4 regions of the Pedococcus sp. P3_C7 genome follow, and region 1 is predicted to be linked to each of the others. Evidence: riboswitches for the same ligand, from Rfam matches in the RefSeq annotation. Region 1 holds a riboswitch; each other region holds the start of a gene.
What was found. A riboswitch is a leader RNA that binds a small molecule or an ion and turns the genes downstream of it on or off. The one in region 1 is predicted to bind S-adenosylmethionine.

Region 1 (7,227 bases):
CTTGACCTTGCCCGCCTTGACCGCCTTGTTGAAGTCGTCGATGTGCTTGAAACCGAACTGCGCGAGGTCGTCGTAGCGCGTGTCCATCTCACGCACCACCCAGGCGAGCGCCTCGGCGGCCTTCTTGGGGTTCGTGATGATCGGCGTGATGAGGTGCGGGATCCCCTCGTATGCCGTGAGCTCCACCCGCTTGGGGTCGACCAGGACCATGCGCACCTCGTCGGGCGTGGCCCGCATGAGGATCGAGGTGATCATCGAGTTGACGAAGCTGGACTTGCCCGCGCCGGTGGCGCCCGCGACGAGCAGGTGCGGCATCTTGGCGAGGTTGGCGATGACGTAGCCGCCCTCGACGTCCTTGCCGACGCCCATCACCATCGGGTGCTCGTTGCCCCGCGCTGCCTGGCTGCGGAGCACGTCGCCGAGGCTGACCTTCTCGCGGTCGGCGTTGGGGATCTCGATGCCGATCGCGGACTTGCCCGGGATCGGCGACAGGATGCGGACGTCGGCCGAGGCCACGGCATACGCGATGTTCTTGGAGAGCGCGGTGACGCGCTCGACCTTGGTGCCACGGCCGAGCTCGACCTCGTAGCGGGTGACCGTCGGTCCACGGCTGAAGCCGGTGACCTGGGCATCGATGTCGAACTGCTCGAGCACCTGGCTCAGCGACTCGACCACGCGGTCGTTCGCGGCACTGCGGGTCTTGTGCGGGGAACCCGGCTCAAGGATGGCGTTGTCGGGCAACGTGTAGGTGATGTCGCCGGCGAGCGCGAGCTGCTCGACTCGCTGTGGCAGCGGGGTCGTCGGGGGCGCCTCGAGGGCGGCCTTGACCTCGATGGCCGGGCCCTTGGCGGGCGAGGTGGTTTCGGCAGTCGCCGAAGGGGCCAGAACGCCGGGCGAGGTGGGGCGCTTCTCGCCGGGGCGGAACCGCCGACCGTCGGGTGCCACGAGAGCGGCCTGCTCGAACGCCTCGTCCCCCTCGAGCGGACCCTCCGGGTCGATCACGCGGCGACGACGCCTGGGCTTGTCCTCGACCGCGTCGGCGAGCGGGTCCTTCCCGGCGTCGACCGTCCCCCGGTGGAGGAGGTGGTCGCGCAGCTCGGCGAGGCGGGTGGGGACCATGTGCACGGGCGTCGCGGTCATCACCAGGAGGCCGAAGAAGCCCACCATCAACAGGATCGGCACGGTGCCGTAGACCGACACCGCCGCCTCGAGCGGGCTGGATGCCAGGAACCCGATGATGCCGCCACCGTCACGCATCCCGTCGGCGCCCTGGGGCGGGGTGGGGATGTCGGCGGCGACGTGGGCCAACCCCGAGGCGGCGAAGGCGAGCGCGCCGAGACCGACACCGAGGCGGGAGTTGGCCGAGTCCTCTTGCGGCGCGCGCAGGAAGCGGATGCCCAGGAAGAGCAGGGCGAGCGGCACGGCATAGGCGACGCGTCCGAAGGTGCCTGCGACGACGGCGTGCACGACGTCGCCGAGGGCGCCCTCGAAGGCCCACCACTCCCGGGCGGCGACGAGGATCGACAGTCCGATGAGGAAGAAGCCGAGCCCGTCACGTCGGTGCTCGGGCTCGAGCTCACGGGCGCTGGTGCCGACCCGGCGCACCGCGCCGCCGGCCACGTGTGCCATGCCCATCCAGGTGCCGCGGACCGCGCGCAGGGGCAGCGGCAGTCCGCCACCGCTGGCCTTGCCACGCGCTGGGGACTTGCGGGGTGTGCTGCTCTTGCGGTTGGCGGGGCGTGTTGCGGTGCCCCGGCTCCCCGACGAGCGCGACCCTGCATTTGATCGTGCTGGGGTGGACGGACGTGTCGCCATGCTCCGCAGGCTACGCGAAGGTCACACGGGACACACGCGTCACACGCGTTCCACCCGCAGGCAATGTGTCCGGATCGCCCTGGCCCGAACGGCCGAGTTGCCCTCCCCGATCGGGTACGAAGGGCAGGTAGCCCTTACCAGGGCGCACGCCCGGTGGGACGCTGGGCCTTGCGTCTGGCGGGGCCTGTGCCGACGACCAGCAGTGGTCGTCGGCACAGGCGCGCACAGGGGGAAGGGTCGCGTGGGGACGGCGATGCCGACCCGCCCCGCCAGATCGCTCGGCCCTGCCTCCGGCCACCTGGCGGTCACGGACTTCCGCCATCTCAGATCGCGGGAACCCACGCCCACGTGCTGGATCCCGCTCGACCCGTGCCGCTACCCTCGACGACAGGTCATGAGTGTCAGCGCACAGCCCCGGCTTGCTGACCAGCAACCCTCCTCCGCGGTGGGGTGCTCCGGGTGACGACCGGGCCGACTGCACCCGCAGCCGGCAAGCGCGGACTCGGGAGCTCTCGGGTCCCACCCGGACCAGGAGCTCTACCCATGTCGATCGCGAGCACCCCGCCACCAGCCTTCCGTCGCAGCGCCCCCCTCGCGCACGCCCGCACCCAGAGCCACCTCCGCCCTGTTCCCGATGCCCGGTCACTGGGCGAGGTCGGCCCGCTGCCCGCGGTCGTGTCGGAGTCGCTGCTCGTGCCGACGCTGGACGGGGCCGTGGACTACGCCAACTTCGACCACGCGGCGTCCACGCCGGCGCTGGTCAGCGTCAAGAAGGCCGTCGACACGGCGGTGCGCACCTACTCCTCGGTCCACCGCGGCAATGGCTGGGCCTCCCGGGTGACCTCGTCCTGGTACGAGCAGGCGCGGGCCGAGGTGCGGTCGTTCGTCGGGGCACGCGAGGGCGACGAGGTCGTCTTCACCCGCAACAGCACCGACTCGTTCAATCTCCTGGCGCGATGTCTGCCGCGCCACACGCAGGTCTTCGTCTTCGAGTCCGAGCACCACGCCGCGCTTCTGCCGTGGCCCCACCAGCGCACCCACCGGCTTCCGGTCCCCGGCAGCATCAGCGACGCGAGGGCGCTCCTGCGGACTGCGCTTCGCGACCACCCCGGCCGCCATCGGTTGGTCGTGCTCGCCGGCGCCTCCAACGTCACGGGAGAGATCTGGCCGGTCCGCGAGCTGGCGGCGATCGCCCGCCAGGCGGGCGCGAGGGTGGTCCTCGACGCCGCGCAGTACGCCCCCCACCGCCGCGTGGACCTGGACGACCTCGGTGTCGACTACGCCGTGCTGTCCGGCCACAAGCTGTACGCACCGTTCGGCACGGGAGTCCTGGCAGGCCGGGCGGACTGGCTCGACGCTGCGGCGCCCTACCTCGCCGGCGGCGGCGCCACCAAGTCCGTGACCGAGCGCGCAGTCGTGTGGCAGAAGGGGGCCGCACGCCACGAGGGCGGCAGTCCCAACGTCATCGGCGCGATCGCCCTCGCTGCCGCGTGCCATGCCCTGCGGGCGCACGCGGACGCGGTGGAGGAGCACGAGCGCACGCTGGGCCAGCGTCTGCTCGACGGTCTGGCCGCCATCGACGGCGTGCAGACCTACTCCCTCTTCAGCCCGGACCACGAGCGCGTTGCCGTGGCGACCTTCACCATCGACGGGGTCGACTCGTCACTGGTGTCCGCGGCCCTGTCGGCCGAGCACGGCATCGGGGTCCGGGACGGCAAGTTCTGTGCGCACCTGTGCGTCGACGCCCTGCTCGACGACCCCCACGCCGTGGGGTCCACGACCGCCGTCCGCGCCAGTGTCGGGCTGGCCACGACCGCTGAGCACGTCGAGCGGTTGCTGTCAGCCGTGGCCGAGCTCGCCGAGCACGGACCCCGCGCCGACTACGTCAACGGACCGCAGGGGTGGTTGCCGGTCGGCGACCCGCGCGCGCTCGACCTCGCGCGCCCCTGGTAGCCGCCCCCGCGGCATACCCGAGCCCCACCTGCCGCACCTTTATCGGGTGACCCGATAAAGGTGCGCTTCACCCGGAAACGGTTCTCGGGTGAAGCGCGCCCTTCTCGGGTGGAGCAGGCGCAGGCTAGGCTTGGATGACGACCGGGATGATCATCGGGCGGCGACGGATCTTGCCGCCGACCCAGCCACCGATCGCGCGACGCATGACCTGCTCGAGCTGGTGGGAGTCGGTGACGCCGTTGCCGGTGGCCTCGGCGAGCGCCTGTTCGATCTTGGGCCGCACCTGGCTGAAGATCTCGTCGTCCTCGGCGAAACCCCGGGCCTGGATCTCCGGTCCCGCGGCGATCTTGCCCGTGGCGGAGTCGATCACGACGATGACCGAGATGAACCCCTCGTCACGCAGGATCCGGCGGTCCTTGAGCAGCGCCTCGTCGAACTCACCCACCGAGGACCCGTCGACGTAGACGTAGCCGCACGGGACCGCCCCGACGATGCGCGCGACGCCGTCGACGAGGTCGACGACCACGCCGTCCTCGGCCAGCACGACCTGTTCGCGCGGCACACCGGTCTGGACCGCGAGCTCGGCGTTGGCGACGAGGTGTCGCCACTCGCCGTGCACCGGCATCACGTTGCGGGGCTTGACGATGTTGTAGCAGTAGAGCAGCTCACCGGCGCTGGCGTGGCCGGAGACGTGCACCTTGGCGTTGCCCTTGTGCACGACGTTGACACCGAGCCGCATGAGGCCGTTGATGATGCGGTAGACGGCGTTCTCGTTGCCGGGGATGAGCGACGAGGCCATCAGGACCGTGTCGCCCTCTCCCACGTCGATGCGGTGGTCACGGTTGGCCATCCGCGACAGGGCCGCCATCGGCTCGCCCTGCGACCCCGTGCAGATCAGGACGACCTTGTCGTCGGGGAACTTGTCGAGCTTCTTGACGTCGACGAGCACGCCGTCGGGCACGTGGAGGTACCCCAGCTCGGCGGCGATCCCCATGTTGCGCACCATCGACCGGCCCACCATGGCGACCTTGCGGCCGGCCGTCTCGGCGGCGTTGAGCACCTGCTGGACGCGGTGCACGTGCGAGGAGAAGCAGGCCACGATGATCCGGCGCTCCGCGTCGCGGAAGACCTTGTCGATGGCCGGCGCGATGTCCTTCTCCGGCGTCGTGAAGCCGGGCACCTCGGCGTTGGTCGAGTCCGTCATGAACAGGTCGACGCCCTCCTCCCCCAGCCGCGCGAACGCGCGCAGGTCGGTGAGCCGGTTGTCGAGCGGCAGCTGGTCCATCTTGAAGTCACCGGTGTGCAGGATCGTTCCGCCGGGTGTCCGGACGAACACCGCGAGGGCGTCCGGGATCGAGTGGTTGACCGCCACGAACTCGCAGTCGAAGACGCCCAGCTTCTCGCGCATCCCCTCTCTGACCCCGAGGGTGTACGGCGTGATCCGGTGTTCCTTGAGCTTGGCCTCGATGAGCGCCAGTGTCAGCATCGACCCCACGATCGGGATGTCGCGCTTCAGCTTGAGCAGGTAGGGCACCGCGCCGATGTGGTCCTCGTGGCCATGGGTCAGCACGATCGCCTGGATGTCGTCGAGCCGGTCCTCGAGGTACTCGAAGTCGGGGAGGATCAGGTCGACGCCGGGGTGGTGGTCCTCAGGGAACAACACGCCGCAGTCGATGACGAGCAGCTGGCCGTCGTGCTCGATGACCGCCATGTTGCGGCCGACCTCGCCGAGACCGCCGAGCGCGATGATGCGCACGCCGTTCTTCGCGAGCGGCCGGGGCAGGTTCAGCTCGGGGTGGGGATGACTCACAGCAGGCCAGACTCCTTGAGACCGGCGCGCAGGATGTCCAGGTGCTCCGGTGGTGACTCGACGAGCGGCAAGCGCACCGTCGCGTGGTCGATGACGCCGAGCTCGACGAGCGCGGCCTTGGCCATGATCGCACCCTGGGAGGTGCTCATGATGGCGTCGACGGCGGGGACCAGCCGTCGGTGGATGTCTCGGGCGCCGTCGAGGTCGCCGCCGTCGACGGCTGCGACCATCGCGGCATAGTCCTTGCCGGCGACGTGGCCGACGACGCTGACCACCCCGATGGCACCGAGGGCGAGCCAGGGCAGGTTCGCGGCGTCGTCGCCGGAGAAGTAGAGCAGGTCGGTCGCGGCCATGACCTTGGTCGAGGCCCACCCGTCGCCCTTGGCGTCCTTGACCGCGACGACCCGGTCGTGGGCGGCGAGCTCGAGGAGCGTGGCGGTGTCGAACGGGATGCCGGTGCGGCCCGGGATGTCGTAGAGCATGACCGGCAGGTCGGTCACGTCGGCCACCGCGTGGCAGTGCGCGACGAGCCCGCGCTGGGTCGGCTTGTTGTAGTAGGGCGAGACGAGCAGGAGCCCGGTGGCGCCGGCCTCCGCCGCACGACCGGCCATCTCGACGCTGTGTGCGGTGGCGTTGGAGCCGACCCCGGCGACGACCGCCGCGCGACCGTCGACGGCCTCGGCGACGAGGCGCACCATCTCGATGGACTCGTCGTCGCTCAGGGTGGCGGACTCACCGGTGGTGCCGTTGACGACGATGCCGTCGTGGCCGCTGTCGAGCAGGTGGGCGACCAGTCGGCGGGCGCCCTCGAGGTCGAGGCTTCCGTCGGGCTTCATCGGGCTGACCATGGCGGTCAGGACGCGGCCGAACGGGGACGAGGTGCTCATGCCTGCAGGCTATCGCCCCGCAGAGCACGCCCCGCGCGGCGGACACCGACCGGGACGCAATTTGGCGGGAAGGTGACGCCGAGCTGGCGGCATCGACGCGGCGACCGAGGTATGCCGCGGCGCCGGCCACGCGGCATACGCTGCGGTTTTGGTCTGCTTCGGTGCCCTGTCGCCGCCCGGCGTTACGCTGCGTCCGTGCAGCAGTATCTCGACCTCCTCGACCACGTCATGACGACCGGGACGGACAAGTCCGACCGCACCGGCACCGGCACCCGCTCCGTGTTCGGCTACCAGATGCGGTTCGACCTGTCCGAGGGCTTCCCGGTGCTCACGACCAAGAAGCTCCACCTCAAGTCGATCATCGGCGAGCTGCTGTGGTTCCTGCGCGGCGACTCCAATGTGCGGTGGCTCCAGGAACGCGGCATCACCATCTGGGACGAGTGGGCGGACGAGAACGGCGACCTGGGGCCGGTCTACGGCTACCAGTGGCGGTCCTGGCCGACCCCGGACGGCGGCCACGTCGACCAGATCGCCAAGGTCATCGAGTCGATCCGCACCAACCCTGACAGCCGTCGGCACATCGTGTCGGCCTGGAACGTCGCCGACGTCGACTCGATGGCGCTCCCGCCGTGCCACACGATGTTCCAGTTCTACGTGTCCCCCGCGGTGGACGGGCACCGGCCCAAGCTCTCCTGCCAGCTCTACCAGCGTTCGGCCGACATCTTCCTCGGCGTCCCGTTCAACATCGCCTCCTACGCGCTG
Region 2 (7,227 bases), on a different contig from region 1:
AGTTGTCGATCGCGTAGTGCTGGGTGATCCGGTTGTCGAAGATGACGAGCTGGTCCGGCTCCCAGGCGACACGCACGACGTTCTCGGGGCGCGTGATGTAGGACTGGAACAGCCGGATCAGGTCCCGGCTCTCCGCGGCGGACAGCCCGACCAGCCGCTGGGCGAAGCCGCCGAGGTAGAGCCCCTTCTCCCCCGTCTCGGGGTGCACGCGGACGACCGGGTGGGCGGTCCGATAGGCGGTGGAGGTGAACTCAGCACGGTTCTCCCTGGCCTGGTCGTCGAGGGACTCCTCCGGCTCGGCGTAGTCGTAGTCGTTGGTGTGGATCGCCCAGAGCGAGTCGGCCAGCAGCCTCAACGGCTCGGGCAGGTCGCGGTAGCCCGCACCGGTGTTGGCGATCAGCGTCTCGCCGCCGTGGGGTGGGACCACCTTGCTCGACAGGGTGGTCGCCTTCGGTGGCGCCTGGACGAAGGTGACGTCCGTGTGCCAGTGGTTGGCCGCCCCCTTCTCGCTGTCGACGGGAAGGATCCGCGGGGCGCCCGGCGCCGACGCGACCGTGGGGTGCGCCGTCGTGAGCGGGCCGAAGTGCGCGGCGAACCGTTCCTGCTGATCGTCGGTGAGCGGGGCACGGCGGAAGACGAGCGCCTTGTGCTCCAGCAGAGCCTGGTTGAGGAACTGGATGGTTTCGGCGTCGAGGTCGGAGGTGAGGTCGACGCCGACGATCTCGGCGCCGATCCGTCCGGTGATCTTGCGGACGTCCCGGTCGGTCGCGATGGCGGTCATGCTGCGTGCTCCTTCGTGGTGAGGGCGTGCTCGGTGTTGGGGTTGGCCGGCCGGGGCAGGCCGTAGTGGTCGCGCAGCGTCCTGCCCGTGTACTCGGTGCGGAACAGGCCCCGACGCTGCAGCTCGGGGACCACGAGGTCGACGAAGTCGTCCAGACCGCCCGGCAGCGTCGGCGGCATGACGTTGAACCCGTCGGCTGCCCCCTGCTCGAACCACTCCTGGATCTGGTCGGCGACCTGCACGGCCGTCCCGGCGAACACCCGGTGGCCGCGCCCGCCGGCCAGCCTCTCGATGAGCTGGCGGACCGTGAGGCCCTCGCGCTCGGACAGGTCGAGGATCAGCTGCTTGCGGCTCTGGTTGCCTTCCGTGCCCACCGCCACGGGCGGCAGTGGTCCGTCGAGGTCGCCCTCGGTCAGCTCGTGGTCGAGCATGGTCGAGAGCTGCGCCAGCCCGTATGCCGGGTTGATCAGGGCGTTGAGCTCGGCCTCCTTCTCCTTGGCCTCCTCCTCGGTGCGCCCGACGACGGGGCTGATGCCAGGGAGGATGAGCAGGGCTTCCGGGCGCCGACCGTGGGCGGCGAGCCGGCCCTTGAGGTCGGCGTAGAACGCCTGCGCCTCCTCGAGCGTCTGCTGCGCGGTGAAGACGGCCTCGGCGAAGCGGGCCGCGTACTCCTTGCCCGACTCGCTCGACCCCGCCTGCACCAGGAGGGGGTAGCCCTGCACGGGCCGGCGGATGTTGAGTGGGCCGCGCACCTCGAAGTGCGGGCCCTTGTGGTCGATCGGAGCGATGCGGTCGGTGTCGGCGTAGATGCCCGACACCTTGTCGGCGATGACGGCCTCGTCGTCGAAGGAGTCCCAGAGCGCCTGGGCGAGCTGGACGAACTCGGTGGCCCGCGCATACCTCGCCTCGTGGTCGGGGCGACCCTCGAGCCCGAAGTTCCGCGCCTCGTCCTGCCCGGCGCTCGTGACGATGTTCCACCCGGCCCGCCCACCGCTGAGGTGGTCGAGCGAGGCGAACGCGCGAGCCAGTGTGTAGGGATGGTTGTAGGTCGTCGACGCGGTCGCGATGAGCCCGACGTGGGTCGTCGAGGCGGCCAGGGCCGAGAGCAGGGTGAGCGGTTCGAAGGCGCTGTGCGTGTTGTGCTTCACGTTGCCGTGCAGCGCCACTCCGTCGGCGAAGAAGACCGAGTCGAGCAGGCCGCGCTCGGCCGTCCTGGCGATGTCGACGTAGTGCTGCAGCGTGAGCGCGCGGGCGGGTTCGACCTCAGGGTGTCGCCAGGCGGCCTCGTGGTGGCCGGTCGACATGATGAAGGCGTTGAGATGGAGCTCTCGGGGTTCAGTGGACATGGTTCAGCTTTCCTTTCAACGGATCTGGGGTGCTGGTCAGCGGGCCGCGGCAGCGACGCGCCAGCGCGAGAAGTGCCGCTCCAGCCGGACGAGGACGGTGTTCACGAGGAGCCCGAACAGCGAGACGGTGAGGATGCCGGCATACATGTCCGGGATCTGGAAGCTGCTCTGGGCGTTGACGATCAGGTAGCCCAGCCCCGCCTTCGCGCCCACCATCTCGGCGGCGATGAGGACCAGGATCGAGGCCGTGCCCGCCATCCGGACGCCCGTGAAGATGGTGGGCACCGCGGAGGGCAGGACCACCTTCTGGAACAGCCTCAGGCTGCCCAGCCCCAGCGACCGGGCGGCCCTGACGAGGAGCGGGTCGACCGTGCGCACCCCGGCGATCGTGTTGAGCAGCACCGGGAAGAAGCTCGCGTACGCGACGATCGAGATCTTGCTCGTCTCCCCGATCCCGAGCAGTAGGACGAAGACCGGCAGGAGCGCGAGGGCGGCCGTGTTGCGGAAGGCTTCCAGCAGCGGCGTGAGGAACTCGCGCAGGCCGTCGTACCACGCCACCACGAGTCCCAGCCCGATGCCCGCGACGACCGCGACGCTGAACCCGATCACCGACCGGGTCAGGCTGGCCGCGACGTGCTGCTGGAGCTGGCCGCTCTGGACCAGTCCCCACCACGCCTGGAGCACCTCGTGCAGAGGCGGGAGGAACACCTTGCGCGCGGGGTCGAGCAGGTACTGCGTGCCGAACTCCCACAACAGCAGGAAGAGCACGACGGCCGCAGACCTGCGCGTCCCCCGCCCGAGGCGGCGCGCGACGGCACCCCACCAGGTATGCCGCGTGGCAGCCCGCCGAGCCACGCTCGCCTCGGGTGCCGGGCCGGGCTGCGTCGGCGCTGTCAGATCACGACCTGGGTCCAGGGTTGCGGTGCTCATCAGGCTGCCTTCTCTGTGCCGTCGGGCTGGATCTTGAGGTGACCGGCGTCCTGGGCGCGGCGCACCTCGTCGTGCAGGAGCGTCCAGACCTCGTGCCGGTAGTGCACGAAGCGGGGGTCCGACCGCAGGTCCGTGGTGGACTCGCGGTCGCCGAGGTCGACGTCGACGAGGGCCTTGAGACGCCCGGGGCGGGCGCTCAGGACGGCCACGCGCTGGCCGAGGTAGACCGCCTCCTCGATGCCGTGGGTGATGAACACGACCGTCGTGTCGGTGGCTCGCCAGATCCGCAGCAGCTCGTCCTGCAGCTGTTCACGGGTCTGCGCGTCAAGGGCCGCGAACGGCTCGTCCATGAGGAGGATCCCGGGTTGGTAGGCCAGGCTCCGGGCGATCGCGACCCGCTGCTTCATCCCACCGGAGAGCTCGTGGGGGTAGCGGTCCTCGAACCCCTCGAGCCCCACGAGGGCCAGGTTCTCGCGGGCCCGTTCGGTGCGCTCGCGGCGACTCAGTCCCCGTTGCTCGAGGCCGAACGTCACGTTGGCGAGGGTGGTCCGCCAGGGAAAGAGCGCGTACTGCTGGAAGACGATGCCCCGGTCGAGACCGGGACCGGTCACCTCGGCGCCGTCCACGAGGACGCTGCCGCTCGTGGGGCGGCTCAGCCCGCCGAGGAGGTCGAGCAAGGTGGTCTTGCCCGACCCGCTCGGTCCGACCAGCGTGAGGAACTCACCGCGTGGCACCTCCAGGGACACGTCGTCCAGCGCGACCAGCGGGCGTGCTTGCGGCTGGTCCCTGGTCGGGCGGAGCGCGAACTCCTTGGTCACGCCACGCAGCTCGATGTGGGCACTCATGAGGACGCCTTCGACGCGAGCCCGTTGTAGTCGTTGGTGTAGAGGTCGCGGGGCTTGAGCGCGCCCTGCTCGAGGACCCCGCTGTCGACGAGCCACGGCTCCCAGCGGGTGAAGTCCTGGTCACTGATCAAGCCGCCCTTGCTGGCGACTCCCACGCTCTTCCAGAACTTGAGGTTGTCGGTCTTCTCGTTGCGACCACGCTTCTCGATGATGGTGGTGAACCGCGTGATGACGGTCTCGCGAGAGCTCGTGCGCTCCCACTCGATCGCCTTGGCGACCCCGGTGACGAACTCCTTGGCTGCCGCCGGATGCTTGGCGATGAAGTCGTCCCGTAGGACGTACTGACCACCGTTGAAGGCGCCGAACAGCTCGTAGTCGCTGAACAGCGACCGCAGCCCACCCGTGGCGATGGCGTGGTCCTGCAGGACCCCCGAGAGGGTGCCGACGTCGACCTGCCCACGCCGGACGGCCAGCTCGGTGTCGTTGGGGGGCAGTGGGACCAGCTGCACCTGCTTGATCTCCTCCGGCGTGAGGCCGTTCTTCTTCAGGTAGGTGTCGATGACCGCCTCGGCGTGCGCCCCCAAAGTGTTGACAGCGACCTTCTTGCCGATCAGGTCGTGCGGGGTCCGGATCGGACTGTCGTTCTTGACGTAGAAGCCGTTGAACGTCCTGGCGTCCTCGCCGTAGTAGTTGATGACGGCCTTGACCGGGGCGCCTGCGCCGATGAGCTTGACCACGGCGCCGGAGAACGCACCGCCGAAGTCGGTCTGCCCCGTGGCCGCGGACTGGATGTCCTGGGGACCGCTGGTGGTGTTGCCGACCCAGTTGAGCTTGAGGGTGGGGAAGTAGCCCAGGTCGGAGGCGAGCTCGGGTAGCGACACCGAGTTGGCCCACCCCTGGTAGCGAATGGTCACCGGCCCCTTGTCCTTCGCGGACGTGCTGGCCTCGCTCGACGGGAGCGAGCAGCCGGACACCAGGACGAGTGGCAGGGCCGCCGCCAGCGAGGCGACCAGCGCCCGGCTCGCGGTGAAGGAACCACGGATCGTGCGCATCAGGCCACCGCCTCGCGGAGCACGGCACCCGCGGTGACCAGCGAGCGTCCTGCCACGGTGTCGAGGAAGACGGTCGTGACCTCGCGCAGCGGGCGCAGGGCAGCCTCGTCGAGGAAGGCCTCACCCCCGTCGACGAGCCTCACGTGGTCGGCCAGGACGAACCAGCCCGGGGTGATGCTGCTCGGCGACAGGCTCGCCAGGACGGGGCGGAGGGCATAGTCGACGACCAGCACGTGGGCGGGCGTGCCGCCGGTGGCCACCGGCAGGACGACCTTGCCCCGCAGCGCGAACTGCGGCAGCAGGTCGAGGAAGGTCTTGAGCAGGCCGCCGTAGGCCGCCTTGTAGACCGGGGTGGACACGACGACCGCGTCTGCCGCCTCGAGCGCAGCCACGGCGCGGGCCACGTCGGGGTCATGGGCGTCCCCGCGCAGGAGTGGGCCGGCCGGCAGGTCCCGCAACACGATCGGGACGACGACGTGGCCGGCGCGTTGGAGCTGTCTCGCGATGTCGGAGAGGACGGCGTCGGTCTTGGAGGAGAGGGAGGGACTGCTGGAGATCGTGGCAATGACAGCCATGGGTGGATCCTTTCGGGCAAGGGGAATCGCCGGTCCCGCGCCGAGGCGCAGAACCGTTGGAGGAGAATGGGTTTCGAGGCAGCAGGTGCCGAACAGACCTACGAGCGCAGGTCAGAGACCGGCTGAAGCCGACGAACGACGAGGGCGCGCGTCAGGGGCGACAGAGCGCGCTGGAAACCCTGAGCAGGTCGATGTGCCTGCGCAGGACGGGTCGGCAGGAGCGATCGGCTGCCTGCCTGGATCCGTTGTCCTTCATGGGTTTCCGTCCTCGGATGAGGCTCGAGCCTCGCGCTTGCGGCGGTCGTTCGACTGCCACCTGGTCTTCACCCGGAGCACCCCACCGCGAGTGGGAGGGTTGCCGTCCAGCGAGCCGGGGCTTGTCACTGGAGCTCATGACCTGCGTCGAAGGTAGCGGCTCCTCCATTGCCTATCAAATAAGTAGGATATGTCTCTCGCATGGTGGGACGACAAAGAGCTCCCACGCACGGAATCCGTTGCGCGGCTGCCCTTCGTGCCGACGGGCCGAGCTCACTCGTGCTCGGCCAGCCCAGCGGCATACGTCACCGGCTCGGCACCCAGGCCGCGCAGGAAGTCGTGGTTGCACGCGGGGCCATTCCGCGATGGCCGTCGGTTGTGAGGGGGCAGCACGGATCGGCTATGATCCTGCAGTCGCGACGGTCCCCCGGGCTTCGGCACGAGACCGCCGCGATCGCATGTTCTGGATTGCATGGTCACCATCACGCACATGCACCCACGGCCAGGTAGCTCAGTTGGTACGAGCGTCCGACTGAAAATCGGAAGGTCGGCGGTTCGACCCCGCCCCTGGCCACCACCCGAGAAGCCCCAGGTCCTCGAGGTACCCCTCCATCCCCCTCGATAGAGCAGCTCCGCTGTGGTCGTTCAGCGGCTTGGTGGTGCAGGATCTGGGCCGAATTGAGTGTTTGAGGGCGCTTCTTTGCGGCTGATGAAGGAAGATCACTGCGTGCAGCATCCGCAGCCCCTCGACCCAGGCGCCCGTGGACGTACCGCAGGTGCGAGCGACCTCGGGACCCTGGGCGGCAAGGCAGACCTCGGCGACCTGAGCCGCTGGCTGGTCGAGGCGTCGCCCGACGGCCTGTGGGTCTTCGACGCCGAGGGCAGGACCGTGCTCGCGAACCCACGACTTGCGGAGATGCTGGGCAGGACGGTCGACGAGATGGACGGGCTGTCCGTCTTCGAGACCCTGGACGCGACCGGCCAGGCCCAGTTCGCCGAACACCTGAGCGGACTGCAGGGCAGCAGCGCCCCCGGCAGCAACCTCGAGTGCAGCCTGCTGCGCAAGAACGGCGAGCGGTTCTGGGCACTGGTCAGCCACACCCCGATCAGGGACGACGACGGCAACCACGTCGGATGGTTGCACCGGGTGACCGAGTACAGCGATCAGCGACGGCTGATCGAGACCCTGCAACGGCGCGAGACGCAGCTGGCCGAGGCGCAGCACATCGCCAAGATCGGCAGCTGGGAATGGGACGTCGGCAGCGACGTCGTGGCGTGGTCCGACGAGCTCTACCGCATCTACGGCGTGGAGCCCGACTCCGGCTTCGTCCCCAACTACCAGGGCTTCCTCGACCGGATGCACCCCGACGACCGGGACGCCGTGGCCGAGGTGGTCCGGCGCGCCCTGGAGGAGACGGGCGAGTTCGAGTTCGACGCGCGCAT
Region 3 (7,227 bases), on a different contig from region 1:
CGGACGGCGTCGAAACCCAGCAGGTGGGTGAGGACGAACCACGTGTGCGACGACCGCTCGCCGATGCGGCAGTAGGCGATCGTGGCATCGCTGGGCGACAGTCCCTGTTCCTGGAGGTAGATCGCCTCGAGGTCCTCGCGCGACTTGAAGGTGCCGTCCTCGTTGGCCGCTCGCGCCCACGGCACCGACTTGGCGCCGGGGATGTGTCCTCCGCGCATGGCGCCCTCCTGGGGGTAGTCCGGCATGTGCAGCAGCTCGCCGCTGAACTCGCCGGGGGAGCGCACGTCGACCAGCGGCCCACCGAGGTGGGCGAGCACGTCCTCCTTGAACGCGCGGATCGGCGCGTCGTCGCGCTCCACCACTGGGTATGCCGCGTCGCCGGCGAGGCTGCCCACGGCCGGGACCTCGCGGGTCAGCTCGCGACCCTCGGCCACCCACTTGGCGCGGCCGCCGTCGAGCAGCCGCACGTCCTCGTGTCCGAACAGGCTCATCACCCACAGCGCGTAGGCGGCCCACCAGTTGTTCTTGTCGCCGTAGATCACGACCGTGGTGTCTCGGCCGACACCGCGGGCCGACATGACCGCAGCGAACTGCTCGGCATCGACGTAGTCGCGCACCACCGGGTCGTTGAGGTCCTGGTGCCAGTCCAGCTTGAGCGAGCCCGGGATGTGGCCCGTGTCGTAGAGCAGCACGTCCTCGTCGGACTCCAGGACGACGATGCCGTCGGGCCCGCCGACGGCGCCGGCCTCGATCTGGTCGGCCAGCCACTGCGTGCTGACGAGCCTTTCGGGGTGGGCGTACTGGGTGAAGGTGGCGGAGGGGGAGTCAGCGGTGTCGACCATGTCCCAAGGCTAATCCCGCTGGTCACGGGGCCACATGGCAGGATGGCGGCGACCGACCGAAACCAAACCCGGAGGGGTGCTGACGTGGGCTTTCTCGGAATGGGCAAGGACGAGGCGCAGGCGAAGCCGACCTCGGCGCTCGAACAGGCGAGGGCCCCCCGCGAGGACTCGGGGATGTTCTCCGGAGCCGTGACCGGCCTGATCGAGAGCCTGCTCGACGTCGGCATCGACGGCAAGGGTCCGTTCGACTCGGCGCAGAAGGTCGCCGACGTCCGGCGGGCCGAGAAGCCCGGAGCCGAGGAGGCCGTCGACGCCGTGGTCCGAGGTCACCTCAGGCTCGCGGCCGCCGGTGGTTTCGTCACCGGACTCGGTGGGTTCGTCACGCTGCCCGTGGCGCTTCCCGCCAACGTCGTCGAGTTCTACGTCGTGGCGACCCGGATGGTGGCCGCGATCGCGTCCCTGCGCGGCTACGACATCAAGCGACCCGAGATCCGGTCGGCGGTACTGCTCACCCTCGTGGGAGCCGACGCGGACGACCTGCTCAAGAAGGCAGGCGTGGCCTCGACCGGCCGACTCGCCAACCTCGCGGCCCAGCGGCTGCCCGGGCCTGCGTTGATGGTGGTCAACAAGGCGGTCGGCTTCCGGCTGCTGTCGACCGCTGGGAAGAAGACGCTGAGCCGGTTCGGCAAGGGCGTGCCCGTCATCGGCGGTGTCGTCGGCGCGGGCCTCGACAGCTACCTGCTCAAGAAGATCGCCGACCACGCGCGTCACGAGTTCCCGCCCAGGGCCACTGGCTTCTGAGTGGCGTGCTGCGCCGGTTGGACGCAGGCTGGGGGAGGCGCCGGGAATCACCGGGGCACCCAGGTCGTTTGAACCGTGTCCGGGCCATCGTGGTACCCGGAGCCTGCGCCCTCGAACAACGGGAGTCTGACCATGGCCATGACCCGCTTCGGTGCCCTGCGCACCATCGCCACCGCAGTCCGCACCGCGACCCGTCCGGGATCGCCCGCGCTGGGTGAACGCCTGATGAGCCTGCCCCGGCTGTTCCGGGCCACCTTTCGCGGCGAGTATGCCGGGACCACCCGCGGTCGGCTCCTGATGGTTCTCGGCGCGGTGGCCTACGTCGTGTCGCCCATCGACCTGATCCCCGAGCTGGCTCTGTCCGTCTTCGGCCTCGCCGACGACGCGGTGGTGGTGTCGTGGATCGCTGCGACCGTCGTCAACGAGACCGAGTCGTTCCTGGCCTGGGAGCGCACCACGCCGGCGAGGGCGCACGAGACCGTGGAGGGCGACGTCGTCCGCTGACTCCAGCACGTCTCACTCGCTCGGTCGGGTTTTGTCGAGGGCATGGCGGGGTGTGAGGACGCCGTTGTCGCGCCGTGGCGGCGCGGAGCAGCCCCACCCCGTCGGCGTTGGTGCGCCTGTCCACAGGGCTGGCTCCGGCCCCTGACGCGATGGCCCCCGGGACGCCAGCGTTGGCCCATGAGCCAGATCAGACTGCGCGGCCCGGCCGATGTCGTCGCCGTGCTGCCCTACCAGCTCGGCTACCACCCCCAGGACTCGATCGTGCTGGTCGCCCTCCACGGTCGCAGCGTCGGGTTGATCGAGCGGATCGACCTGCCACCACCCCAGGACGCGGAGCAGGTCGGCCGCGTCCTCGTGGCTCCGCTGCTGCAGGACCGGCCCGAGGCGGTCATGCTCGTCGGCTACGAGACGGCGGCGGGCTCGAGCAGGCCCGGTCTTGACGCCGTGCGTCGCCTGGCGACCGAGGCCGACCTCGAGGTCCTGGACCGACTTGTCGTCCGCGACGGGCGCTGGTTCGCCATCGACTGCGCCGACGGATGCTGTCCGGCCGAGGGCGCGCCGGTCCCGGAGGCGGCCGACACCCCCGCCGTGGCCGAGTACGTCGGGCTCGAGATCGCGCCCCTCCCGGGTAGGTCCGCGATCGCCGACCTCGTCGCCGCGGACCCGGTCCTCGCCGAGGCGGTGGCAGCAGAGCTGGGTAGCGGCTCGGAGCCCGAGTCGGAACGCCTCGATGCTGCCCGTCGGCTCGAGGCGCTGTCGCGCTGGTCGGTGGTCTGCGACGTGACCGGTGACGCGCCCGAGGTCGCAGAGCTCGGGCCCGCCGAGGTCTGCCTGCTCGTGCGCAGCCTGGAGGACCTCGCGCTGCGCGACGGACTCGTGGCCTGGCTGTGCCCTGGTGCCCTGCCCCTGGACTCCCTGTCGCCGGACCTCGTCGACGCCTTGCGCTGCACGCTGCCGGCTCCCACCTGGCACCGCAGCCCGGGGGCAGGGCCGTCGGCCGGGGCCGGTCGCCGTCTTCTGGCGAGGTTGCAGTCCCTGGTCAGGTCGGTCCCCGACGACCACGCGGCTCCGGCGCTCACCGTGCTCGCCAACTGTGCCTGGTGGCAGGGCGACGGCGCGTTGGCCCGGACCTGCGTGGACCGGGCGCTCCGGGCGCGCCCCGACTACCGGCTGGCGCAGCTGCTCGAGCGCATGCTCGACCTCGGCGTGCGTCCCGGCAGCCACGGCGCGCAGCGCGCAGCCGAGCTGCGGTCGGGCTGACCCAAGTCCTCGCGCGCGTCACGGTCGGCGGCGACGCGTCCATCGTGCGGACGCCGCGGACACGCCGACGGCCTCCTCGTATGATGGTCGCCAGGTCATGAGTCCCAGCACCAAGCCCCGGCTTGCTGGGCGGCAACCCTCCTCGCGGTGGGGTGCCCCGGGTGAAGACCCGGCCGACCCTGACCTGGGCGGCAAGCGCGAGCGCCACAGGAGCAGTTTCGATGACCACGACCTCCCCACCACGAGCGACGTCAGGTGCCTGGCGCGACGGTGACCCGGTCGGTCGACGCCAGTTCGTCGACCTCGGCGCGATCGAGCTCGAGCGCGGTGGCGTCCTTCCCGGGGTGCGGGTGGCCTACGAGACCTGGGGTGAGCTCAGCGCCGCCGGTGACAACGCCATTCTCGTCGAGCACGCCCTCACCGGTGACAGCCACGTCGAGGGCCCGACCGGCCCTGGTCACCCGACGCCGGGCTGGTGGGACGGGCTGATCGGCCCCGGTCGGCCGCTCGACACCGACCGCTACTTCGTCGTTGCCGCCAACGTCCTGGGCGGCTGCCAGGGGAGCACCGGCCCGTCCTCGCCGGCCATCGACGGTGCCCCGTGGGGGAGCCGCTTCCCCTTCGTCACCGTGCGTGACCAGGTGCAGACCGAGGCCCTGCTCGCCGACGTCCTCGGCATCGACCGCTGGCACGCCATCCTGGGTGGCTCGATGGGCGGGATGCGGGTCCTCGAGTGGGCGGTGACCCACCCCGAACGGGTCGCGACGGCCATCGTGCTGGCCAGCACGGCATACGCCACGGCGGAGCAGATCGGCTGGTGTCAGGCGCAGCTGTTGGCGATCCGCGCGGACGGCGACTTCCACGGCGGCGACTACTACGAGCGCGGCCCCGGTCCCGAGACCGGGCTCGGGATCGCGCGGCGGATCGCGCACGTCACCTATCGCAGCGAGCTCGAGCTGCACGAGCGCTTCGGTCGCGAGCCGCAGGAGGCGGAGGACCCGTTGGGCGGTCACGGCCGCTATGCCGTCGAGTCCTACCTCGACCACCACGCCGGCAAGCTGGCCGGACGATTCGATGCCAACTCCTACGTCGTCCTCACCGAGGCGATGAACTCCCACGACGTCGGACGAGGCCGTGGGGGGGTCGCCGCGGCGCTCGCCAGGATCTCCGCTCAGGTGGCGGTGGTCGCCGTCGACTCGGACCGGCTCTACCCGCCGCGGCTGTCCCGAGAGATCGCCGACGCCGTCCCGGCGGCCCAGCTGCACACCGTGCACTCCGACTACGGCCACGACGGGTTCCTCATCGAGATCGAGCAGGTCGGGCAGATCGTGGCCCGGGTTCTCGCAGGCCCTGCCTGACGGGGGGATTTCCGGTACGGTCGGGCCCAGCGGCTGCCGTCGCCTGGTGTGCCCCGGGTCCACCACCCGGTCGCACCGCTACTCGGTCAACTGAACGTAGGAGGTCCCTGTGGCCATCGTTGTGGGATATGTGCCGACGAAGGAAGGGCGGGCGGCTCTGCGCCGGGCCGCGGACGAGGCGCTGCTACGCAAGTCCAAGCTGATCGTCATCAACTCCCAGCGCGGTGGCCGAGACTTCGACAGTGAGGAGGCGAACCGTTTCGATGCCGACCTCTCCCGCATCCAGGGCGAGCTCGACGAGGAGGGGCTGGAGCACGAGGTGCGTCAGCTCGTCCGGGGCAACGAGCCGGCCGAGGACCTGATCGCGGTGGCCGAGGAGGAGCACGCGGAGTTCATCGTCATCGGCCTGCGTCGTCGCACCCCCGTCGGCAAGCTCATCCTGGGCTCGAACGCCCAGCGCATCCTGCTCGACGCGTCGTGCCCCGTCCTGGCCGTCAAGGCCGACGCCTGAGGCGACTGTCTGCACCGGTCCGGCACGGCTCTCCATGGCTGTCCAGCGAGACATCGCGCGGTGTCGGCAGTGTGCCGATGCGTGATCTGCGGGCAACTCGTTTTACAATGTCGTCAACGAGATCTCGTCAGGGTCCAGCCCAGCCGATCTCGGCAATACTTCCACTCCCGCTGTTGTTGTCACAGACATCCTCAAGCATGGCTGTGATGACGTGCGCCGTGCCGCGAGTCCGCGACGAAAGGTAGTCCGTGTCGCCTGTGTCCAAGAAGGCTGCGAGCCCCGCACCGTCTCTTCCCCCCGAGTTCTCCCACCCCGCACTGCAGAAGCTGCTCAAGCAGGGCCGCACCAACGGCTCGGTCGACAGTGGTCAGTTGCGTGATGCCCTGGAGGGGGCCGAGATCGCACCCAAGCGGATGAAGGCTGTGCTGCGTTCCCTGGACGAGCAGGGCATCCACGTGACCCTCGACTCGGCCACCGCCTCACGCGCGGTGGCTGCGACGAGCACCCGCAAGAAGACGACGACCGCGCCGGCCAAGAAGGCGGCCGCCAAGACGGCAGTCAAGACTGCCGCACCTGCCGCCAAGTCGACGGCCAAGGCTGCGTCGCCGAAGGCCGAGTCGGCGAAGGCCACCCCCGTCAAGACTGCGACCGCCAAGACTGCGACCAGCAAGACGGCGCCGGCGAAGGCGACCACGACGAAGAAGGCCGCCGCCGCAGCCGCGGGCGAGGCAGCTCCGGCCACGAAGAAGGCCGCGACCACGAAGTCGGCAGCCAAGACCGAGGCCACGGACGCCACTGCCACGGCGGCTGACGCGGCCGGCAACGGCGACGACGAGGCGGTGCCGGCAGAGCCCACCGACGTGGTCGAGTCCGAGCTCGAGGACGTCGTCGTCGAGGACGACACCGAGGACGAGAAGAAGGACGACGAGGACGAGGGTTCCGGCTTCGTCCTGCGCGATGACGACGAGGACGACGCTCCTGTCCAGCAGGTCGTCACCGCCGGTGCCACCGCCGACCCGGTGAAGGACTACCTCAAGCAGATCGGCAAGGTCGCCCTGCTCAACGCCGAGCAGGAGGTCGAGCTCGCCAAGCGCATCGAGGCCGGGCTGTTCGCCGAGGAGCGGCTCAACTCGGGCGACAAGATCGAGATGAAGCTCAAGCGTGAGCTGTGGTGGATCGCCCAGGACGGCAAGAAGGCCAAGAACCACCTGCTCGAGGCCAACCTGCGCCTCGTGGTGTCGCTCGCCAAGCGCTACACCGGTCGCGGCATGCTCTTCCTGGACCTGATCCAGGAAGGCAACCTCGGCCTGATCCGTGCGGTGGAGAAGTTCGACTACACCAAGGGCTACAAGTTCTCGACCTACGCGACGTGGTGGATCCGCCAGGCGATCACCCGCGCCATGGCTGACCAGGCCCGCACCATCCGCATCCCGGTCCACATGGTCGAGGTCATCAACAAGCTGGCCCGCGTGCAGCGCCAGATGCTCCAGGACCTCGGGCGCGAGCCCACCCCGGAGGAGCTCGCCAAGGAGCTCGACATGACCCCGGAGAAGGTCGTCGAGGTCCAGAAGTACGGTCGCGAGCCCATCTCCCTGCACACCCCTCTCGGTGAGGACGGTGACAGCGAGTTCGGTGACCTCATCGAGGACTCCGAGGCCGTCGTCCCGGCCGACGCGGTCAGCTTCACGCTGCTGCAGGAGCAGCTCCACTCGGTGCTCGACACCCTGTCCGAGCGGGAGGCCGGTGTGGTCTCGATGCGCTTCGGGCTCACCGACGGCCAGCCGAAGACGCTCGACGAGATCGGCAAGGTCTACGGCGTGACCCGTGAGCGGATCCGTCAGATCGAGTCCAAGACGATGAGCAAGCTGCGCCACCCGAGCCGGTCCCAGGTGCTGCGCGACTACCTGGACTGACCGGCATACCTCTCCACACGAACGCCCCCCGAGACTCG
Region 4 (7,227 bases), on a different contig from region 1:
AGGACCGGCGACAGAGAGGCGCCGAACCCGCGGTCGTCCGGCAAGGGCGTCAAGACCGGCGGCTGACGGTCCCCGACCGGCGAACGACCACGACGGGGTGCTCGCGTAGGCTTCCCGCCGTGCTCCTCCCGCTGACCGTCGTCGTGCTCGTGGCGGCGGTGTGCCTGATGGCCGTCGCCGCCTGGTATGCCGCGCGCAGCCGGCTCGTCGACGACCGCCTCCTGCTCGTGGCCGGGGTGACCGAGCTGGGCCTCCTGGTGCAGCTGGTGGTCTGCCTCGTCCATCTCGGGCGGGTACCCGGTGGCGGCGCCGAACAGGCGACGTTCGCGGCCTATGCGATCACGCTTCCCTTCGTGCCGCCGGCGGCACTGTTCCTCGCGCTGAAGGAGAAGACCCGCTGGGCGATGGGGGTCGTCGCCGTCGGGGCGTTCGGCGTCGCGGTCATGACCGCTCGACTCCAACAGATCTGGAACCTCCGTGGCTGAGACCCCGTCCGCCCCTTCGACCCGATCGGGACCCGGCGTGGTCCTCGTCGCGGTCTACGGTCTGCTCGCTCTCGCGGCCACCGGCCGTTCGGTGCTGCAGATCTCCGAGTACTTCTCGAGGGCGCCGCTGGCCTATGTCCTGTCGGCGCTTGCGGCGGTCAACTACGTCGTGGCGACGGTCGCGCTGGCGCGCGGCGACCTCACGTCGCGCCGCGTCGCGCTGGTGGCGATCAGCGTCGAGCTGGCAGGCGTGCTCATCGTGGGTCTGGCGTCCTACCTGGCCACGGACGCCTTCCCCGACAAGACGGTGTGGTCGCACTTCGGGTCCGGCTACGGCTTCGTGCCACTGGTGCTGCCGGTGCTCGGCCTGCTCTGGTTGCGGCGCACCCGTCCCAGCTGAGAGCTGGTCGGTGGCCTTGGCCGACCGCTAGTCCGTGGCTGTGTCCACCGGCTCGTCGACTGGCTCGAGGACGAACACGGGGATCAGCCGGTCGGTCTTGACCTGGTAGTCGGCGTAGGGCGGGAACGCCTCGACGCACCGCGGCCACCACTCCTCGCGCTCGGCGCCCTCGAGCTCGCGGGCCCGGACCGTCCACGTGCGGTCGTCGTCCTGGAGGTCGAGGACCGGGTTCTTGCGGATGTTGGCGTACCACTTGGGGTGCTCCGGCGCGCCACCCTTGCTCGCCACCGCGGCATACACACCGTCGTGCTCGACGCGCATCAACGGCACCTTTCGCACCTTGCCGGAGAGGCCGAGCATGGTCAGCATCACGACCCGTCGACCCTGGATGGCGACCGCACGGGTCGTCCCGGCGGCCTCGATCTGCTCGACCTGCGTCCGGACCCAGCCGGTGGGGCTGGCGACGTACTCACCAACAATGCTCATGGGTCCATCACAACACGAACCGGCACATCTCGGGTGGAGGGGTCGAGCAGGCGGGTCGGCTCGGTGGGAGCTGTCGGGCGCCGAGGATCCGGCGCACAGGCGGCTGTGGACAACTCCGGGAGGCGTCCCACGACCGACCTACCCTCGGACCCATGACCCGGATCGAGGTGAACTCCGACACCATCGTGGCGCTGGGCGCTTCCCTGCGGGAGGTGGCCGACGACCTCCTCTGGCAGGCGGTGCGCAGCTCGGAGCAGACCTGGGCGCTGGGCCCCGGCGACAGCGCCGGAGCCCTCGCTTCGGTGCTGGGTGACTTCGAGCACCAACGTCACGTGATCGGCCGCGCGCTCGAGGACCTCGCGGCCGCGACGGCGCTGGCCGGGCGGCTGTACGCCGACGTCGAGAGCACGAGCGCCGCCGCCTTCGACGGTGGCCCGGGATGACGATCCTGAGGCCGCTGTCGGGTGATCCCGGCACGGTGCGCGCACTCGCCGACCGGCTGGCCGGGCAGGGCGAGCTGCTGCTGGCCCTGGCGAGCACCGTGCGAAGCCTCGGCGACCCGAGCAGGACGACCTGGGAGGGGCCGGGCGGCGCCGCCTTCGGCGCTCGGTCCCGCACCGCGGCCTCGCTCCTGGTCTCGGTGGGGCGTCGCTACGCGGTGTCCGCGGTGGCCCTGCGGCCCCTTGCCGCAGCTCTGGCGGAGGCGCAGCACGACGCCTCCTGGGCGGTGACGACGCACGCGGAGGCCTGGCAGCTCGCGGTCACCCTGGGCAACCGGCGGGTGACGGCGCAGGAGAGCGCGGACCCGACTCAGCGTGCGGTCGCCGCGGACGTGCACCGCAAGGAGCTGGAGCAGCTCGAGCTCGTCCAGATCGCCGAACGCCGCCATGCCGCAGCCTGGCAACGGTTTGCCGAGGCGGACCGCCGGTGCGCCTCGGTTCTGCACCAGCTCGTCCAGGACGGCCTCGACGACTCACGGATGTACGACTCGCTGACGGGGCTCAGTCGTGGGGCCGGCGTGCTCGGGAGCGCGGCAGGGGGCGTGGCGATGGCTCCTACGCCGCCGTCCAAGGCGCTGGGGGTCGTCGCCGGGGCGTGCGACGGACTCCAGCTGACGGCAGACGTGGCGGTCAAGGTCGGCTACGGCGACGGGGACTGGGGCCGCATCGGCGTGGGCGCCGCCCTGTCGGTCACCGGCGCCGCGTCCGGCGTGCTCAAGCGGGGCGCCCTGGCGACGAACCCCGCGGCCCTGGCGAGCCCGACGAGGACGGCGCGACGCTCGCTGCGCTTCGGCACGGCTCAACGCCTCCGGCTCGCGACGGCCGAGGAGCTTCGCCGCGCCGGTCGAGCCGAGTACCAGCCCGACGCCCGCACGTTCCGCACGTTCCGCGCGACCCGGTCGCCGGGCTCGCCGACCGCGACGGCGCACTGGGTGGCCGAGCAGGTCGCGGGACGTGCACGCGTCCTCGTGCGCAACAAGTGGCTCGACGACCTCGCCCTGGTGACCCGCGACCCCGACCGGTCGCGGACGATGTTCGTCACCGGCCTCGCGGCCGAGGCGACCGCGGCGGGTCTGGGGGCCGTCGGCACCGGGCGCGACCTGTACGCCCGACACGACGGGGACCTGGCGATGCGGACCCGCGACGCCACCGATGCGCGCGGCACCACCCCCGATCCCGACCCACGTCCCGGCGCTCGCTGACCCGCCGTTCGTGCGTCCGCCATGAGAGATGGGTATGCCGCCCGCTCACCTCCCCGGCGTAGCCTCGGCCCAGGTCATGAGTGCCAGCGACAAGCCCCGGCTCGCTGGCCGGCAACCCTCCTCCGCGGTGGGGTGCCCCGGGTGAAGACCTGGCGGGCGGCGCAGTCGCCGTCCGCAAGCGCGGGAGACCCACCACGTGTCCCGCACCGTTCCGGCGGTGGCATCAGTGATCACAGGACCTCGGGAGCTCGAACCTCCCCTTCACAGGCACCTCGACCACCCGCTCCGCCGGTGACGGGCCCCCGATCCGTGCCACGCGGCATACGAGAGTGAAGGACACCGAGATGAGCTCCACCAACTGGTCGTTCGAGACCCGGCAGGTCCACGTCGGGCAGGAGCCGGACGCCGCCACCGGCGCTCGCGCCCTGCCGATCTACCAGACGACGTCCTACGTCTTCAAGGACACCGAACACGCGGCAAACCTGTTTGCCCTCAAGGAGTTCGGCAACATCTACACCCGCATCATGAACCCGACCCAGGACGCTGTCGAGCAGCGAGTCGCGTCGCTCGAGGGCGGGGTCGGGGCGCTGCTGGTCGCCTCGGGACAGGCCGCCGAGACCCTGGCCATCCTCAACATCGCCGAGGCGGGGGACCACGTCGTGGCGAGCCCGAGCCTGTACGGCGGCACCTTCAACCTGCTCAAGCACACCCTCCCCAAGTTCGGGATCGAGGTGGGCTTCGTCGAGGACCCCAACGACCTGGAGTCCTGGAGGGCCGCCGTCCGGCCCAACACCAAGCTGTTCTTCGGCGAGACGATCTCCAACCCGAAGTCGGAGGTGCTCGACATCGAGGGCGTCGCGGCCGTCGCCCACGAGGCCGGAGTGCCGCTCGTCGTGGACAACACGATCGCGACGCCCTACCTCATCCGTCCGCTGGAGTGGGGAGCCGACATCGTCGTGCACTCGGCGACCAAGTACCTCGGTGGTCACGGCACGTCGATCGCGGGGGTGATCGTCGACGGGGGCACGTTCGACTTCGGGGCCGACCCCGACAAGTTCCCCAACTACAACACCCCGGAGGAGAGCTACCACGGGCTGGTGTTCGCGCGGGACCTCGGCGTGGGGAGTGCCTTCGGCGCCAACCTCGCGTTCATCCTCAAGGCGCGCGTCCAGCTGCTGCGCGACCTTGGTCCCGCGATCGCACCGTTCAACGCCTTCCTCATCGCCCAGGGCATCGAGACGCTGAGCCTGCGCATCGAGCGGCACCTGGAGAACACGCACAAGGTGGCGGCGTTCCTCCAGCAGCACGAGCAGGTCGAGCAGGTCGTGTGGGCCTCACTGCCGGACCACGAGTCGTACGCGAAGGCAACGAAGTACACGCCGCGGGGTGCTGGGGCGGTGCTGGCGTTCGAGATCGCCGGCGGCGTCGAAGCGGGGCGACGGTTCGTCGAGTCCCTCGTGCTGCACAGCCACGTCGCCAACATCGGTGACGTGCGCTCGCTCGCGATCCACCCGGCGTCCACGACCCACTCCCAGGGCCCGGACGGCGATCGTCTCAAGGCTGGGGTGACGCCCGGGCTGGTGCGCCTCGCCGTGGGCATCGAGCACATCGACGACATCGTTGCCGACCTGGAGCAGGGCTTCATCGCGGCCAAGGGCGTCTGAGCCGACTGCTGACACCTGCGTCCGACCGAACACGTCGAATGCAGGTGTCAGCCGGCGGCCGCGGGGGGATACTGGGGCATGGCTTCGCACCCGGGGCCCGTGACGCTCCACCTGCACGTCCACACGGTCCACCTTCCACACCAGGTCGCACCGCTTCTGCTCGTCGCGGTCGTGACGGTCCTTGCCGTCGTCCTCGTGCTGGTGACCGTCTCAGGCGGTGGGGCAATCCTGGCTCCCGACCAGCTCCCGAACCCGCGCAACCTGACGACACTGGTGCGCTGAGCAGACGCAGGGGTGGCTGGGGCTCACCCGTATGATTTCGCCCGTGTCCTCCGAGCAGCGGTCCCGGTCTCGGCGGCCACGTCGGGCGGGCCCACCTCGGCCCGTGCGCGTACCGCCGCCCGTGCCGGAGCTCAAGTACCCGCCGGACCTGCCGGTCGTCACGCGCAAGGACGACATCGCCGCCGCGATCCGCGACCACCAGGTCGTCATCGTCGCGGGTGAGACGGGCTCGGGCAAGACCACCCAGCTGCCCAAGATCTGCCTCGAGGTGGGGCGCGGGCAGGCCGGACTGATCGGGCACACCCAGCCGCGACGCATCGCAGCCCGCTCGGTCGCCGAGCGGATCGCCGAGGAGCTCGAGGTGGAGCTCGGCGGCGCGATCGGCTACCAGGTGCGATTCACCGACCAGAGCAGCGACTCCACCCTCGTCAAGGTGATGACCGACGGCATCCTCCTCAACGAGATGCAGAGAGACCGGTTGCTGCGCAAGTACGACACGATCATCATCGACGAGGCGCACGAGCGGTCGCTCAACATCGACTTCATCCTCGGCTACCTCAAGCAGCTGCTGCCGCGACGCCCTGACCTCAAGGTCATCATCACGTCGGCGACGATCGACCCCCAGCGGTTCGCGGAGCACTTCCTCTCGGCCCGTGGTGAGCCGGCGCCGATCATCGAGGTGTCCGGTCGCACCTACCCGGTGGAGGTCCGCTACCGCCCGCTCGTCGACCCTGAGCGGCCCGATGCCGAAGAGCGCGACCAGGTCACCGGCGTGTGTGAGGCCGTCGAGGAGCTGTGGACCGAGCGGGCCGCGGACGGCACCGGTCACGACATCCTCGTGTTCCTGTCCGGGGAGCGCGAGATCCGGGACACCGCGGACGCGCTGGAGAGCATGAAGCTGCCTCAGACCGAGGTGCTCCCGCTCTACGCGCGCCTGTCCGCGGCAGAGCAGCACAAGGTCTTCGGACGAGCCGCCGGACGCCGGATCGTGTTGGCCACCAACGTGGCCGAGACCTCGCTCACTGTGCCCGGCATCCGCTACGTCGTCGATGCCGGCACCGCGCGCATCTCGCGGTACTCCCAGCGCACCAAGGTGCAGCGGCTGCCGATCGAGGGGATCTCGCAGGCGAGTGCGAACCAGCGCGCCGGCCGCTGTGGGCGCCTCGCCGACGGCATCTGCATCCGCCTGTACTCCGAGGAGGACTACGAGGCGCGACCGGAGTTCACCGAGCCCGAGATCCAGCGCACCAGCCTCGCGTCCGTCATCCTCCAGATGACCTCGCTGGGCCTCGGCGACATCACCGCCTTCCCCTTTGTGGACGCCCCGGACGCCCGCCAGGTCGCCGACGGCATCCGACTGCTGGAGGAGCTGCAGGCCTTCGACATCGGGCAGGACGGCCCAGACGGGTATGCCGCGCCGTCGCCCTCCACGGGCCCGCCGCGCAAGGGCCGTGGCCGCGGAAGGCGGCTCACGGCATACGGCACGTCGTTGGCGCGGCTGCCCGTGGACCCGCGGCTGGGACGCATGCTGATCGAGGCGGGCGCGCTGGGCTGCACCCGCGAGGTACTGGTCATCGTCGCCGCGCTCTCCATGCAGGACCCGCGCGAGCGACCTGCCGACAAGCAGACCCAGGCCGACCAGTCGCATGCGAGGTTCCGCGACGAGCACTCTGACTTCATGTCGTTGCTGAACCTGTGGGCCTATCTCAAGGAACAGCAGAAGGCGTTGTCGCACAGTGCTTTTCGGCGCATGTGCCGCACGGAGTACCTGCACTACCTGCGGGTGCGGGAATGGCAGGACCTGCACAGCCAGCTGCGCAAGGCGTGCCAGGACGTCGGCATCGACACGAAGGCGGCGACCGCAGCCCCGGGGGAGCCGCCCAACGCCGACCTCATCCACCAGGCGCTGCTGGGCGGACTGCTGTCCCACATCGGGCTGCGCGACGAGGCCAAGCGTGACTACCTGGGGGCTCGCGGGGCACGGTTCGGTATCTCGCCCGGCTCGACGCTCTTCCGCCGTCAGCCGACCTGGGTGATGTCGGCCGAGCTCGTCGAGACGACCCGGCTGTGGGCGCGCAGCAACGCCAGGATCGACCCGATCTGGGCCGAGCGGCTGGCCCACCACCTCGTCAAGCGCACCTACTCCGAGCCGCGTTGGTCTCGCAAGCAGGGCGCTGTGGTGGCGACCGAGAGGGTCACGCTCTACGG

Region 2: it holds a riboswitch for S-adenosylmethionine, as region 1 does, so the genes downstream of both, ssuE (NADPH-dependent FMN reductase) here and AC1DS4_RS00505 (aminotransferase class V-fold PLP-dependent enzyme) in region 1, are expected to answer to the same signal.
Region 3: it holds a riboswitch for S-adenosylmethionine, as region 1 does, so the genes downstream of both, metX (homoserine O-acetyltransferase MetX) here and AC1DS4_RS00505 (aminotransferase class V-fold PLP-dependent enzyme) in region 1, are expected to answer to the same signal.
Region 4: it holds a riboswitch for S-adenosylmethionine, as region 1 does, so the genes downstream of both, AC1DS4_RS18230 (bifunctional o-acetylhomoserine/o-acetylserine sulfhydrylase) here and AC1DS4_RS00505 (aminotransferase class V-fold PLP-dependent enzyme) in region 1, are expected to answer to the same signal.

Annotation. Positions count from the first base shown of each region.
Region 1 is NZ_JBFUHC010000001.1:103,482-110,708, reverse strand. Features, by position in the region: gene AC1DS4_RS00510 (FtsK/SpoIIIE family DNA translocase) at 1-1,815, opposite strand, end outside; SAM riboswitch class IV at 2,206-2,318, shown strand; gene AC1DS4_RS00505 (aminotransferase class V-fold PLP-dependent enzyme) at 2,359-3,768, shown strand; gene AC1DS4_RS00500 (ribonuclease J) at 3,893-5,578, opposite strand; gene dapA (4-hydroxy-tetrahydrodipicolinate synthase) at 5,575-6,465, opposite strand; gene AC1DS4_RS00490 (thymidylate synthase) at 6,661-7,227, shown strand, end outside.
Region 2 is NZ_JBFUHC010000007.1:4,456-11,682, forward strand. Features, by position in the region: gene AC1DS4_RS10605 (TauD/TfdA dioxygenase family protein) at 1-781, opposite strand, end outside; gene AC1DS4_RS10610 (LLM class flavin-dependent oxidoreductase) at 778-2,127, opposite strand; gene AC1DS4_RS10615 (ABC transporter permease) at 2,164-3,057, opposite strand; gene AC1DS4_RS10620 (ABC transporter ATP-binding protein) at 3,057-3,902, opposite strand; gene AC1DS4_RS10625 (ABC transporter substrate-binding protein) at 3,899-4,954, opposite strand; gene ssuE (NADPH-dependent FMN reductase) at 4,954-5,529, opposite strand; SAM riboswitch class IV at 5,813-5,927, opposite strand; tRNA gene AC1DS4_RS10635 (tRNA-Phe) at 6,285-6,361, shown strand; gene AC1DS4_RS10640 (response regulator) at 6,512-7,227, shown strand, end outside.
Region 3 is NZ_JBFUHC010000013.1:165,843-173,069, forward strand. Features, by position in the region: gene AC1DS4_RS18275 (sulfurtransferase) at 1-842, opposite strand, end outside; gene AC1DS4_RS18280 (EcsC family protein) at 927-1,643, shown strand; gene AC1DS4_RS18285 (YkvA family protein) at 1,776-2,147, shown strand; gene AC1DS4_RS18290 (DUF4192 domain-containing protein) at 2,325-3,407, shown strand; SAM riboswitch class IV at 3,501-3,611, shown strand; gene metX (homoserine O-acetyltransferase MetX) at 3,629-4,765, shown strand; gene AC1DS4_RS18300 (universal stress protein) at 4,875-5,276, shown strand; gene AC1DS4_RS18305 (RNA polymerase sigma factor) at 5,525-7,189, shown strand.
Region 4 is NZ_JBFUHC010000013.1:150,046-157,272, forward strand. Features, by position in the region: gene AC1DS4_RS18200 (RNA polymerase sigma factor) at 1-66, shown strand, start outside; gene AC1DS4_RS18205 (hypothetical protein) at 120-485, shown strand; gene AC1DS4_RS18210 (hypothetical protein) at 478-885, shown strand; gene AC1DS4_RS18215 (nitroreductase family deazaflavin-dependent oxidoreductase) at 913-1,371, opposite strand; gene AC1DS4_RS18220 (hypothetical protein) at 1,524-1,814, shown strand; gene AC1DS4_RS18225 (hypothetical protein) at 1,811-3,073, shown strand; SAM riboswitch class IV at 3,146-3,260, shown strand; gene AC1DS4_RS18230 (bifunctional o-acetylhomoserine/o-acetylserine sulfhydrylase) at 3,418-4,737, shown strand; gene AC1DS4_RS18235 (hypothetical protein) at 4,816-5,019, shown strand; gene hrpA (ATP-dependent RNA helicase HrpA) at 5,051-7,227, shown strand, end outside.